One region of the Pseudacidovorax sp. DMC4 genome, then DNA from elsewhere that is predicted to be linked to it. Evidence: predicted binding sites of a transcription regulator. Region 1 holds the regulator's gene; each other region holds the start of a gene.
What was found. Region 1 encodes LexA, which represses DNA repair genes until DNA is damaged. Its sites were predicted from a motif close to ACTGTATNNNNATACAGT; they were not measured.
Positions count from the first base shown of each region.

Region 1 (4,274 bases):
GCATGGTGCGCCAGACCCACAGGGCGCCAATCGCCGTCAGGGCGACGATGACGCCGAAGGCCGCGCGCCAGCCCCAATGCCCGCCGAGGTAGGCGGCCATCGGCAATCCGAGCACCGAGGCCAGGGACCATCCCAGGAAGATGAAGGCCACGGCCGCTGCGCGCCTGTGCGGTGGCACCAGCATGCCTACGCAAGCGGCCGCCTGGGGGGTGAAGACCGCGGGCGCGACCAGCGTGGCCATGCGGACAGGTAGCAGGGCGCCCAGCGTCGGCATCAGCGCAGACGCCAGGTGTCCAAGGGCAAACCAGGCCAGCGAGACGGCGAGGAGACGGCGTCTGTCCCAGCCCGCCACCAGGCCGGCCAGCAGCGGGGCGCCGACACACACCACCAATGCGCCGGCGGTAATCAACTGCCCCACCGCGGCGATGGAGGTCGAAAATGAAGCGGCCAACTCGGGCAGCGTGCCCGGCACCACCATCACGCCCGTGCCGATGGCGAAATTGCCGAAGAGCAAGGCCCACAGCGCCCCAGGCCAGGGCGCCTCGCGCCTCACCGGCGCACCTGCAGCGCCCCGGGATTGACGATGTTCGTGGGATTGCCGCGGATGAAGCTCACGACGTTGTCGAAGGCCTGGCCGAAGTAGAGCTCATAGCTCTCCTGCTCGACGTAGCCAATGTGCGGCGTGCAGATGCAGTTCTCGAGGCGCAGCAGCGCATGGCCTTGAAGGGGCGGTTCACTCTCGAAGACGTCGATGGCCGCCATGCCCGGCCGTCCACGGTTGAGTGCAGCGAGCAGGGCGTCGGACTCGACGAGTTCAGCCCGGCTGGTGTTGACGAACAGCGACGTCGGCTTCATGCGGGACAGATCCTCCAGCCTCACCAGACCGCGCGTGTCGTCATTCAGCCGAAGGTGCAGGGTGAGCACATCCGCCATCTCGAAGAGCGCCTCGCGGCTGGGCGCCGTCTGGAAGCCGTCGTTGCGTGCGCGCTCGCAGCTCGCGTCACGGCCCCAGATCACAACCTGCATGCCAAAGGCCTGTCCGTACCGCGCCACCAATTGGCCGATGCGGCCATAGCCCCAGATGCCGAGCGTCTTACCCTTGAGCACGGAGCCCAGGCCGAAATTGGGCGGCATCGACGCGGACTTGAGCCCGGACTGCTGCCACGCGCCGTGCTTGAGGTTGCTGATGTATTGCGGCAGGCGGCGCGTGGCCGCCATGATCAGTGCCCATGTGAGTTCGGCCGGTGCCAGGGGAGAGCCGGTGCCTTCGGCCACGGCCACGCCGTACTCGGTACATGCATTCACGTCCACATGACCACCCACGCGGCCCGTCTGCGAGATCAGCTTGAGGCGTGGCAGCTTCTCGACGAGCTGGCGGGAGATCTGGGTGCGCTCGCGGATCAGCACGATCACGTCCGCGTCCCGCAGCCTGACCGACAACTGCCCGATGCCCTTGACCGTGTTGGTGTAGACCTTGGCGGTGTAGGCGTCCAGCTTGGAGGCGCAGCGCAGCTTGCGTACGGCGTCCTGGTAGTCGTCGAGGATCACGATGTTCATGGCCGCCCATTTTGCCTCCGGCTCCGGCGGTCTTCCGCTCGTCCTCGAAAGGACGAGCGTCTGTCGCGCGACGTCAGTGCAGCGTGCTGCCAGATGGCCGGGCGGCTTCGCGCAATTCCCTCTCGACGAGGCGGTCGAGCTCGGCGCAGACGTCGGCCATGCGGCCGGCAATCACCAGTCTCGAACCGTGGGAGCGCTGCTCTCCCGGCTCCACCACCCGCACGACGCGCAGCGGGGGGCGCTCGGCTGCATCGCGCCGGCTGCTTGCGGCATGCCGCATCTCCCGGCCGGGGCGAGGGCGGACATTCACATAATGCAGCTCCGTTGCATTGAGTCCACTGCTGCGGCGGGCATCGGAGTGGCGGGCAACCCAGGACTGGATCGGGGCGAAAAGACTGGACAAGGCGAGCAGAGCGGTTCCCATGTTGAACTCCTGAGGATCGGAAGGGGTTTGGACACAGGCAGGATTGAGAAGCGAAGCCGACGCACCAGGGTGATGGCCATCCGGCCATACGCCCGCCACCTGGCGCGGCAGCAGCAAATGACGGTGGGGGCTACATCAGCATCGTGTTGCGGATCAGGCCGACGGCCAGGCCTTCGATCTCGAACGGCTCGCCGGGCTGGACGATGATGGTGGGGTAGTCGGGGTTCTCGGCATGAAGTTCGACCACGTCCTTGAGCCGCTTGAGCCGCTTGACGGTGACCTCGTCGCCCAGCCGGGCCACCACGATCTGGCCGTTGCGTGCCTCGCGGGTGCTTTGCACTGCAAGCAGGTCGCCGTCCATGATGCCGGCGTCGCGCATCGACATGCCGCGCACCTTGAGCAGGTAGTCGGGGCGATGCTGGAACAGCGTGCTTTCGACGTAATAGGTCTGGTCGACATGTTCCTGCGCCAGGATGGGAGCACCAGCGGCGACGCGGCCGATGAGCGGGAGGGACAGCTGCGACAGTCCAGGAATGGGCAGAGAGAACTGCGGCGTGCGGCTCTCCTGCAGGTTGCGCAGCGCCTCGCTCTTGAGCCGGATGCCACGCGAGGTGCCGCTCACCAGCTCGATGACGCCCTTTCGCGCGAGGGCCTGCAGGTGCTCTTCGGCAGCATTGGCGGACTTGAAGCCCAACTCGGCAGCAATCTCGGCGCGTGTCGGTGGCGCGCCCGTGCGAGCCATGGTGGCGCGGATCAACTCGAGAATCTGCTGCTGTCGGGCGGTAAGCTTGACCGACGCGGTGGGAGTGGGCACTTTGAGCATGTGTCTGCGGCTCCAGCGGTTGATGCACATACTGTGTGCATATCCAGTGTCTGTATTTTTAACCAGTTTTCAAACCGTTGACAAGTCCTCATCTCACCCCCGCCCATCTCTCCCGCGTCGTGGTGCTCGGCACCGGAGGCACGATTGCCGGACGTGCGGCGATTGCTGGCGACAACCTCGGCTACGTGGCCGGACAGGTGGAGGTCGGCGAACTCCTTGCGGACGTGCCGATTCCTGAAGGCATCACCTGGGCCGCCGAACAGGTGTGCAACCTCGACAGCAAGGACATGTCGCATGCGCACTGGCGGGCGCTGGCCTCCCGGTGCCAGCAACTGCTCGATGACCCAGGCGTGCGCGGCATCGTCATCACCCATGGCACGGACACGCTGGAAGAGACGGCGTTCTTCCTCGGCGAGGTGCTGATGGCGCACAAGCCTGTGGTGCTCACCTGCGCCATGAGGCCGGCGAGCTCCGCCGCCCCGGATGGCCCGCAGAACCTGCGAGACGCCTTGGCCGTGGCGGTGGCCGAACGCGCGCGGGGTGTGCTTGCGGTCTGCGCCGGCACCATCCATCGCGCCCGGCAGGCGCGCAAGGTGCACACCTATCGGCTCGATGCCTTTTCCTCGGGTGAAAGCGGACCGGTCGGCTTCGTGGAGGAGGGGCGCATTCGGCGCGTCTGTCCGTGGCCCGAGGTGCTGGCCCCGAGGCTTTCCGCACAGCGGCTGCCTGCCGCCGATCTCTGGCCTTCGGTGCAGATCATCACCAGTCATGCAGGGGCCGACACGGCATTGGTCGATGCGCTTGTCCAGGCCGGCGGCGTGGATGGCATCGTGGTGGCGGCGACTGGCAATGGCACAGTCCACGAGAGCCTCCAGGAGGCGCTCGCGAAGGCGCAGGCTGCGGGAATCGCCGTGGTACGTGCCACCCGCTGTGCGGACGGGGCGGTGCTGTCGAGTGGCGAGGATCGTTGTCCCCATGCCTTCGACCTGTCCCCGGTGAAGGCGCGCATCTCGCTCATGCTCCATCTGATGGACAGCCGCCATCGACCTGCATGAAGCAAAAAGGCCGGGCCTTGCGGCCGGCCTTTGGCGTGGGAATGCCGAGGGCGTAAGCCCCGGGGCGTGAGGGTCAGCCCTCGAGCGCAGCCATCGCGCGGCGTGTGATCTCGTCGACCGTGCCCACGCCGCTGATCGCGCGGTACTTGGGCGCGTTGACGGGGTCCTGCTCGGCCCACTTCGCGTAGTAGTCCACCAGCGGGCGCGTCTGCTGGCTGTAGACGTCGAGACGCTTGCGCACCGTCTCTTCCTTGTCGTCCTCGCGCTGGATCAGGTCTTCGCCGCTCACGTCGTCTTTGCCTTCGACCTTCGGCGGGTTGAAGCGCACGTGATAGGTACGGCCGGAGGCCGGGTGCGAGCGCCGACCGCTCATGCGTTCGATGATGTCGGAGAAGGGGACGTCGATCTCCAGCAC
Region 1 covers NZ_JBQUYR010000002.1:382,513-386,786, forward strand. The annotation lists gene ACT54X_RS05440 (MFS transporter) at 1-553, opposite strand, end outside; gene ACT54X_RS05445 (D-2-hydroxyacid dehydrogenase family protein) at 550-1,557, opposite strand; gene ACT54X_RS05450 (hypothetical protein) at 1,631-1,981, opposite strand; gene lexA (transcriptional repressor LexA) at 2,112-2,804, opposite strand; gene ACT54X_RS05460 (asparaginase) at 2,924-3,859, shown strand; gene adk (adenylate kinase) at 3,933-4,274, opposite strand, start outside.

Region 2 (4,274 bases), on a different contig from region 1:
CAATCCTGCCGACCGCGAGGCGAGCCTTTATTTCGTCGATCCGCAGGCCAGCGAGGACGACATCCGCGCCTATGGCAACCAGGGTCGCTGGACGATGACCTTCTTCCATGCCGACACCAGCAAGCCCTCGGTGGAGCAGAGCTACCGCACCCTGTCGCGTGCCCTGACCATCGGCGAGTTGCGCCAGCTGCCGATGCCTTCGCTGCCCGACAGCAGCCGCGCGGAGCTGGTCGCCGAGACGGCCGCGACCGGCTACGTCCTGTTCGGCGCGCCCTCGCAGAACGAGCGCAACGTGGTGGACATCAGTGCCACCGGCGGCACCGATGGCTGGATCGTGCCTGCCGGCGCGCTGGCGCCGACCTCGATCACCGTCTACGGCTATGCGCCCTTCGGCAGCACCGTCGCCGGCCAGCAGGGCAACCGCTTCAACGACAGTGCCACGGTGCGAAGCACTCAGCGCACGGTGGTGATCGGCTGCTCGTCCCAGTCGGTCGGCGACAAGCACTGCGATGCGGGCGATCCCACGCAATATGCGCAGGGCACCACCATCAACAGCCTGCAGTTCTACGCGCGCAACGCGCGGCAGGTGGGTGTGAGCAAGCTGATTGGGCTTTACAAGCTGCAGTGAGGCGGGTTGCCCGCCGAGCGGGCGGCGGGGCGCGCCGGTCTGGCGGCGCGTCCGCGTCCCGATGCGCGGCGCCGAGGCAGCCGCCGTGCCGGGGCTTCAGCGCCCGTCGGCCTCGTCCTCGTCGGGCGGTGCGCGCATGGCGCGCGCCGCCACCTCCGCCGAGAAGCCCCGCGCCATCAGGAAGCGCATCTGCCGGCCCCGCTCGCGGGCGTCGGCCGGGGGCGCGCCGAAGCGCCGCAGCCACAGGGCGCGGGCGCGTTCGGGCTCGGATTCCTTCAGCCCGGCCAGCGCGTGGGCGGCGGCCTCGGCGTCCACTCCCTTGGCGGCGAGTTCCTGGCGCAGGCGGCTGGCGCCCAGCCGCCCGGCGCGCTGGTGCAGCAGCGAATCGATCACCCGCTGCTCGTCGATGAAGCCGCGCGCCTGCAGTTCGTCAAGCACCCGGGCCAGCTCGCCCGGCTCGGCCTCGTGCGCGGCCAGCTTGCGCTCCAGTTCCAGCCGTGAATGCTCGCGGCGACTGAGCAGCTGCAGGGCGCGGCCCTTGAGTGACAGCACGGGCCGCCGGCGCGCAGGCGCAGCCTCCGCGTCGGCCGCGCCGTCCGTGGCCGGTGCCCGCGGGCCGCGGGCCTGGCGCAGGCCGGCGGTGCGGTCGGGCGGCGTGTCGTCCTGCGGGGCGCGCCTGTCCGGGGCGCGGGGGCGCCCGGACGCCCTCCACATGCCGGCTTACTCCGCGTCGGGCGCGTCCACCACGCCGTCGGTGGGCAGCAGGCTGATGCCCAGGCTCTCGCGCACCTTGTTCTCGATCTCCACGGCCAGGGCCGGGTTCTCGCGCAGGAACTCGCGGGCGTTGTCGCGGCCCTGGCCGATCTTCTCGCCGTTGTAGGCATACCAGGCGCCCGACTTCTCGACGATGCGCGCCGTGACGCCCATGTCGATGATCTCGCCCTCGCGGCTGATGCCTTCGCCGAACAGGATGTCGAACTCGGCCGTCTTGAAGGGCGGGCTCACCTTGTTCTTGACCACCTTGACCTTGGTCTCGTTGCCGATGGCCTCGTCGCCCTTCTTGATGGTGCCGGTGCGGCGGATGTCCAGGCGCACCGAGGCGTAGAACTTCAGCGCATTGCCGCCGGTGGTGGTCTCGGGGCTGCCGAACATCACGCCGATCTTCATGCGGATCTGGTTGATGAAGATGACCATGCAGTTGGTCTTCTTGATCGTGGCGGTCAGCTTGCGCAGCGCCTGGCTCATCAGGCGGGCCTGCAGGCCGGGGAGGCTGTCGCCCATCTCGCCCTCGATTTCGGCCTTGGGCGTGAGTGCGGCCACCGAGTCGACCACGATCAGGTCCACGGCGCCCGAGCGCACCAGGCTGTCGACGATTTCGAGCGCCTGCTCGCCCGTGTCGGGCTGGCTGATCAGCAGGTCCGACACGGTCACGCCCAGCTTCTGGGCATATTGGATGTCCAGCGCATGCTCCGCATCCACGAAGGCGCACTGGCCGCCCTGCTTCTGCATCTCGGCGATGACCTGCAGCGTGAGCGTGGTCTTGCCGGACGATTCCGGGCCGTAGATCTCGATCACGCGGCCGCGGGGCAGGCCACCGACGCCCAGCGCGATGTCCAGGCCCAGCGAGCCGGTGGAGACGACCTGGATGTCCTCGATCTTCTCGCCCTCGCCCAGGCGCATGATGGTGCCCTTGCCGAACTGCTTCTCGATCTGGGCCAGTGCGGCCTGCAGGGCCTTGGCCTTTTCGCTGTTGGCGGCCTTGACGGGTGCGTCCATGGGTGACTCCTTGAGGTGTGTGGATGGGTGCCTGTCTCGAACTACAGGCTGGATGCTTGAACAGTAGTGTAGGGGCGAGTATCTTTCTGCCAAGCCATTTTTTCGTCAGTTTGGCTTACTATCTGGCATGGACGTTCAAGAGCCCAAGGATGACGACTGGCGCCAGACCCACCTCGGCCGCCTGCTCGGTCATGCCGTGCGACGCTTCGACGCCCGCGTCTACGAACTGATGGCCCATGACGTGGAGGTCCCGCTGGCGCTGTCGAACCTGGCGGCACGCCAGCAGGTGACGGCGGCGCACATCCACATCACCCGCCACCTGGCGCGGGGCGGCTCGCGCCTGGGCGAACTGGCCGAATCGGCCGGCATGACCAAGCAGGCCATGGGCGCGCTGGTGGACCAGTGCGAGGCCTGGGGCCTGGTGCGGCGCGAGGCCGATCCGCTGGACGCGCGGGCCCGGCGGATCGTCTTCACCGCCGACGGCCTGGCCTGGCTGGAAGCCTTCCGCCGCTGCGTCGCGCGGGCCGAGGCCGAGTTCCGCGCCAGCGTGGGCGAGGAGGTCGCGACCGTGGTTGCCCTGGGGCTCGAAGCGTATTGCGGCTCCTAGAATCCGCCACCCTCCAGAGAGCCCCCATGCGCATCCTCATCGCCGAAGACGACCAGGTGCTTGCCGATGCCCTGCTGCGCAGCCTGCGCACCTCGGGCGCGGCCGTCGACCATGTGGCCACCGGCCCGCAGGCCGATGCGGCGCTCATGACCAACAACGAGTTCGACCTGCTGATCCTCGACCTCGGCCTGCCCAAGCTGCACGGGCTGGAGGTGCTCAAGCGCCTGCGCGCACGCGGCTCGCAGGTGCCGGTGCTGGTGCTTACCGCCGCCGATTCGGTGGAGGAACGCGTCAAGGGCCTGGACCATGGCGCCGACGACTACATGGCCAAGCCCTTCTCGCTGCAGGAGCTGGAGGCGCGGGTGCGCGCCCTCACGCGCCGCGGCATGGGCGCCACCAGCAACGCCATCAGGCACGGGCCGCTGGTCTACGACCAGGCCGGCCGGGTGGCCACCATCGACGGCAAGATGGTCGAGCTGTCGGCACGCGAACTCGGCCTGCTGGAGGTGCTGCTGCAGCGCGCCGGCCGCCTGGTCAGCAAGGACCAGCTGGTGGAGCACCTGTGCGAATGGGGCGAGGAGGTGAGCTTCAACGCCATCGAGGTCTACGTGCACCGGCTGCGCAAGAAGATCGAGAAGGGCCCGATCCGCATCGCCACCGTGCGCGGCCTGGGCTATTGCCTGGAAAAGATCGACGGCTGATGCGGGCTGCACCGACAGGCGTCCGCCGCCTGCGTCGCATGCCGTCGACCACCGCGCCGCCCGCGGCCCGACCGGCGGGAACGCCATCCTTCGACACCCCGGCATGAAGCTCTTCCAGCGCGCCCAGAACTCCCTCTTCGGCGAGATCCTCGATTCGCTGCTGGCGCCGGCCATCGTGCTCATCCTGCTGAGCATCGGCCTGACCTGGCTGGTGGCGCAGGGCATCGCCAACGCGCCCTACGACCGGGCCCTGGCCCACGGCGTGCGGCTGATCGCCGCCGAAGCCGCGCGCGCCGCCGCCCAGGGCCGCGCGCCCGACGTGCCGCCCCTGGTCACCGAGGTGCTGCGCGGCAGCGAGGACGATCGCGTCTGGTTCCAGGTGCTGGATGCCCAGGGCCGGCGGCTGGCCGGCACCGGGGGGCTGCCCGGGCCGCACCTGGCCCAGACGCCCGTGCCCGGCGTGGTCTACATCGACGACGGCCAGATGCAGGGGCGCGAGGTGCGCATCGCCCACCTGTGGGTGCGTCCGGGCAATGCGGGCCTGGCCCCCTCCGGCCGCATC
Region 2 covers NZ_JBQUYR010000018.1:6,548-10,821, reverse strand. The annotation lists gene ACT54X_RS25815 (carboxypeptidase regulatory-like domain-containing protein) at 1-628, shown strand, start outside; gene recX (recombination regulator RecX) at 725-1,180, opposite strand; gene recA (recombinase RecA) at 1,349-2,404, opposite strand; gene ACT54X_RS25800 (MarR family winged helix-turn-helix transcriptional regulator) at 2,532-3,011, shown strand; gene ACT54X_RS25795 (response regulator transcription factor) at 3,038-3,712, shown strand; gene ACT54X_RS25790 (sensor histidine kinase N-terminal domain-containing protein) at 3,816-4,274, shown strand, end outside.
Region 2: recA (recombinase RecA) is a predicted target of LexA. The motif match lies at 2,452-2,469, and genes of this name have one in related genera.

Region 3 (4,274 bases), on a different contig from region 1:
GCTCCCCGCTGTCGTCAGCAGTGCGGTGCCACCAGCCGGCCTCGATCCGGTGAGGCCCGGCCAGTAGCGTGAGCGGCCCTTGGTAGTGCGGCTGGCCGGCACGCGCGGCCAGCGGGAGCGGCTCGGCAAGCAGCCAGGTCGGCTGTGGGCCAACTGCCTGGGCGTCCATCTGGACGTCTCCGCGCACCGCCACGGGCCGCGGGAGGCCCGCCGCGGACCACGGGAGCCAGGCAGTCTGGTGCTCTGGCCGATGGTCTTCAGTGCACCGCGGCACGCGGACGTGCTCCGCACCCAGGCGCACGCTGATGCGCTCAAGCGCTTGCACAAGCGTCCCGCCACGTGCGCCGTCGTCTGGCAGCAGGCTCTTGCTCAAGCTCGCAGCCGGGCTCAGCCAGGCTGGATCGACGCCCAGAGTCAGTTCGCATGCGGGAGCCTCCAGCTGCTCGCGGGCCAGGTGTTCGCTCAGCAGGCGGCTCAGATGCTCCAGATCTCGGCTGGGCTCCGCAGTGCGCACCGTGATCTCACCGCCGGCCGACGCGGTGCGGGCGCGCATCGCGTCATGCAACCACCCGAGGGTGAAGCCCGATGTGACGGCCTGTCGTGCTTGCAGGAAGCCACTCAGCTGCAGCAGCAGGCGCCGCGCGCCGAAGAGCAGCGCCGGAGCGAGATCCACGCGACTCGGAAGCTCAAGTCGTGCATGGAAGCGTTCCGGCAGCTGCTCCCACGCGAATGCACATGGCCTCTGCGCATAGGCTTCATCGAGCGCATGCAGCAGCTCGATGCCGAAGCGGCGACTGACGCCGCCCCGGGGCAGGCGGCGCAGCGCTCCCAGCGTGCTGCAGCCCGCGCGCAGAAGCGTGCCTTCCGCGCGCTGTGCCGCGGTCAGTGTGCGCAGCGGCAGCGGGTCCAGCTGCTCGGCGAGGCGGGCGGCCAACACTTCGCCAGGAGTGGTCTCTCCGGGCAGGTCGGCGATCTCCAGCCGCTGACCCGCACGGGCGACGGCCAGGGCGGCAAGCCCCGTGGCTGCCGGCGCCGACACTGCCAGGCAGAGCGCTTGGGCGCCGGCCTGCAGCTGCTCGGCGAGATGCAGCAAGCCCCCGAAAAGCCGCAGGCTTGCGCCCACCTCAAGCAGCACCGCCTGGTCCACAACGGCAACGCGCGGACTGAAGCCCAAGGCCCAGAGCGCGGCACCGTGCAGATCTGCCTCATCAGTGCTGGACGAAGGATCTTGCGACCGAAGCGGCAGCAGGGCAAGCCAGATGGGCGCCGGCATCTTCGTCTTTCGCGGGGCGGACCGGCACGCCGGCCGGCACCGGATGGGTGAACACGTGCTGCAGCCCCGGCGGCGTGCAGGAAAGCTCGATCTGATCTTCAGACGGCGGACCGCGCCGCTTCAACACGCGCAGCGTGAGTGCCTGCGCAGAGCGGCGCGAGGGCGAGACGGCCACGCGCAGCGGGGCCGCCGAAGCCTGCGTGGCCGCATCCAGCGGCCGCACGAGGAAAAGCAGGCCTTCGGCTTGGCTGGCAAGGACCTGCAGCCGGCGGATCTGCGCGGCGCGCACCTGCGGGAGCCAGGCTATGACCGCCGCGGTGCCGTTTGCGCGAAGCAGCTGTTCGCACGCCCACAGCCTCTGCGCAGGGGCCGCAGCGTCGATCCAGATCAGGCCGCCCGGGTCGATGCCCATTTGGCGAATGCCTGGCGCATGCGGCTCCCGCGGCGGACCGACGACAGCCACGGGCCGTGCGCCGTCGACGCTGCCGCGTAGCGCTGGCGACAGTAGCCGCCATTCCGCAACCGCGGGGTGGGTACTGAGGATTTCGACCGCGCACCCAGTCGGCCAGCCGGCCCCCGGCAGCAGCGTGTCGAGGCTCGCCCACCCGGTGGCCACCGTGCCGCCGGCGGCGGTTGGCAGATCCGACGCCCACCAGATTCCGGTTTCCGTGGGATTCGCCTCGGGCGTCCAGCACGGTACCCCCTGGGCGGTGCCCAGGGCGGACGACGGAAGCGTGGAGGGGGCGGCAGGCATACTGTAAATTTAACCAGTATTCACAGTATCGGGTAGCCGGGCAAGGTTCGCAAGTTCCGGCGATTGCCCAGTACGCACGGATCTCCTGTCTATCGCTCGGACTGGATCGCCTCTGCTGGTATGCCCATGACATGCTCATCGCTTTCGATTCGAACCGCCCAAGCCATGCTCCCCGAACTTAGCAAGCCTGACTACTACTACCGCGTCGACTCACTCACAGGCCTGCGCTCCGTCAGTCGCGACGCGGTATTCCGTCCAGCACGCTGGCAACACGAGGGCAAGCCGTGCCCGCATGTCGCGCTGATCGAAGCAGCACAGGACATTCCAGATGCAGAGGCGATCTATCGGCTCTCCTTCTGGCAGCGAGAAGCCGACGCGCGCATCGATCTTGCAGAAAAGGGCTGGCTGGGACCTCACGGGATGATGCGCGTGCGCCGAGAGGCCGTAGCCACGGCACTTTCCGGCTGGAACTTCCACGAAGACGACTGGCTCCCTGGACGGGCGGATCTGATCTGGACCCGTACGCAAAGAGCAGGTGACCCGTTCTTCGATGGAGGGGTGTCGTTGGAGGATTTCGAGCTGCTGGAGGACGATCGATGGGTCCCCTGGCCGTTCGCCAGGATCGCCCAGCCAGACAGCAGCCGTTTGGCTGGGGCGGGATGGCTGCCGCTCGCACTGCGCGCCCGGTATGGCCCCGTGATCGCCTATTGGCGCACGGCCACCCTCGCGCGAAGCGGCGACGAGCCCCAGAGATGGATTCTGCTCACGCTGGAGGAGGGTTCTGGACGCAGCCTGGGCAGTGAGACCGATGCGGTGCAGCAGGCCCTCCACCTGCTGCTCTCCGGCCCCCTGTACATGGCCGAGGGTAGCATCGCAGGGCTACTGACGGTCCACACAACGATGGACCGCCTCTGGACGGAGCAGTACGCTGTTGCGATTGCTACCGGCCCAAAGCCCTCTCTTTGGAGGCGGCTGATGTCTGGTGGAGGGCAGCCCTCGCGAGTCTGGTGCGCGCAGCGCGAAAACCTGATTTCAGTCGCGGAGGAACGCGCGCTCATCAAGACCTCCGGCCTGCGCTTCGCACGACCCGAAGTGCCAGCGCGAATCTGCGGCATCGCGGGATGACAAACATCCAGTTGGGGGGCGCGCCGGGTGGGAGCAGCATCGCGCTTGCCCGGTCGCAACGTCGGTGCCCTGGGCCTCAGCGTCGCACTGCTTGGTAGGCATCCAGGAGCGCTAAGAGCCGCTGCTTGCCACGCGGGGTCCTGGCCATCTCCAGAGGAGAAACGCCTCCAAATACTCAGCCGTTGCTCCGACCGATGGCACAGGTGCCTCGGTCATCGAAGTACAGCGTCCATGCGCTTTCGCCTTCGTCATCGACCTCCTGCTCGAAATGCTTGCACTCAAAACAGATGGCCCGGTTGGAGACCTTGAGATTCTCGTGCGTACGGAATCTTTCGCAGCGGCTTCCCTCGCCGTGCGTAAAGACCGGCCCGGGGCACGGCTGCCCGGCGCCGTCATCCCCAGCTTCGGCCGACGATGCCATTTCAGCCTTCGTCGGTATGCGCTGCGGCGACCGCACCAGGCATCGCCGCCAGAAGGGCTCCGCATTGATCCCTAAGGCGTTGCATAGAGCCCGCCGCTGCGGTAACTGCATCGTGCAGGTCGATCGCGCGGCCACGCAAGCCAGAGCTACCGAAAAGCTCAGCGAGCCGGCCCTGCGGTGTGCCCTCTTTGCAGTTGAGCGTCCAAAACAAGCGGGGCTCTTCTGCACTGCCTTCGAAACTGGTTCCCGAGGACACTTCCAACTCTTGGCCGTCTACCGAGCCAACCCAGTGGGTCCTGCCATGCGTTTCGCAAACGTACAACCGCGTGGCGCCGATGTTCTGTTGCACGAACTCGTACTCCGCGGCCAGGCCCAGTGCCTCCTGCAGCGTCCCAGTCGTCCCCGAGCTACGCGCATATATGGTGCCATCGCCCGTGTCGGGCAGCTTCCAAGTCACGCTCCACACGAAGCCCTTGCCTTCATGGTGAGGCCTGACCTCGCGGTCCAGATAGCCACCTGGTACGGAGCGATCGATCTTCTCCAGCGCCGTGTGGGTACCGTAGCCATACTTGGCCGACCAGGAGATGCCTCCAACATCGTAGGGATCGCCGAGTTGCAGCGCTGGCCCGCCGGCGTCGAGAACCCAAGCCAGTTCAGGGCAGGGTTGCGGCTTGAGCTGCGCGATGTCCATGGCCAACCCG
Region 3 covers NZ_JBQUYR010000027.1:9,291-13,564, reverse strand. The annotation lists gene ACT54X_RS28560 (Y-family DNA polymerase) at 1-1,273, opposite strand, end outside; gene imuA (translesion DNA synthesis-associated protein ImuA) at 1,209-2,027, opposite strand; gene ACT54X_RS28550 (hypothetical protein) at 2,193-3,152, shown strand; gene ACT54X_RS28545 (hypothetical protein) at 3,328-3,573, opposite strand; gene ACT54X_RS28540 (hypothetical protein) at 3,575-4,274, opposite strand, start outside.
Region 3: imuA (translesion DNA synthesis-associated protein ImuA) is a predicted target of LexA. The motif match lies at 2,028-2,045, and genes of this name have one in related genera.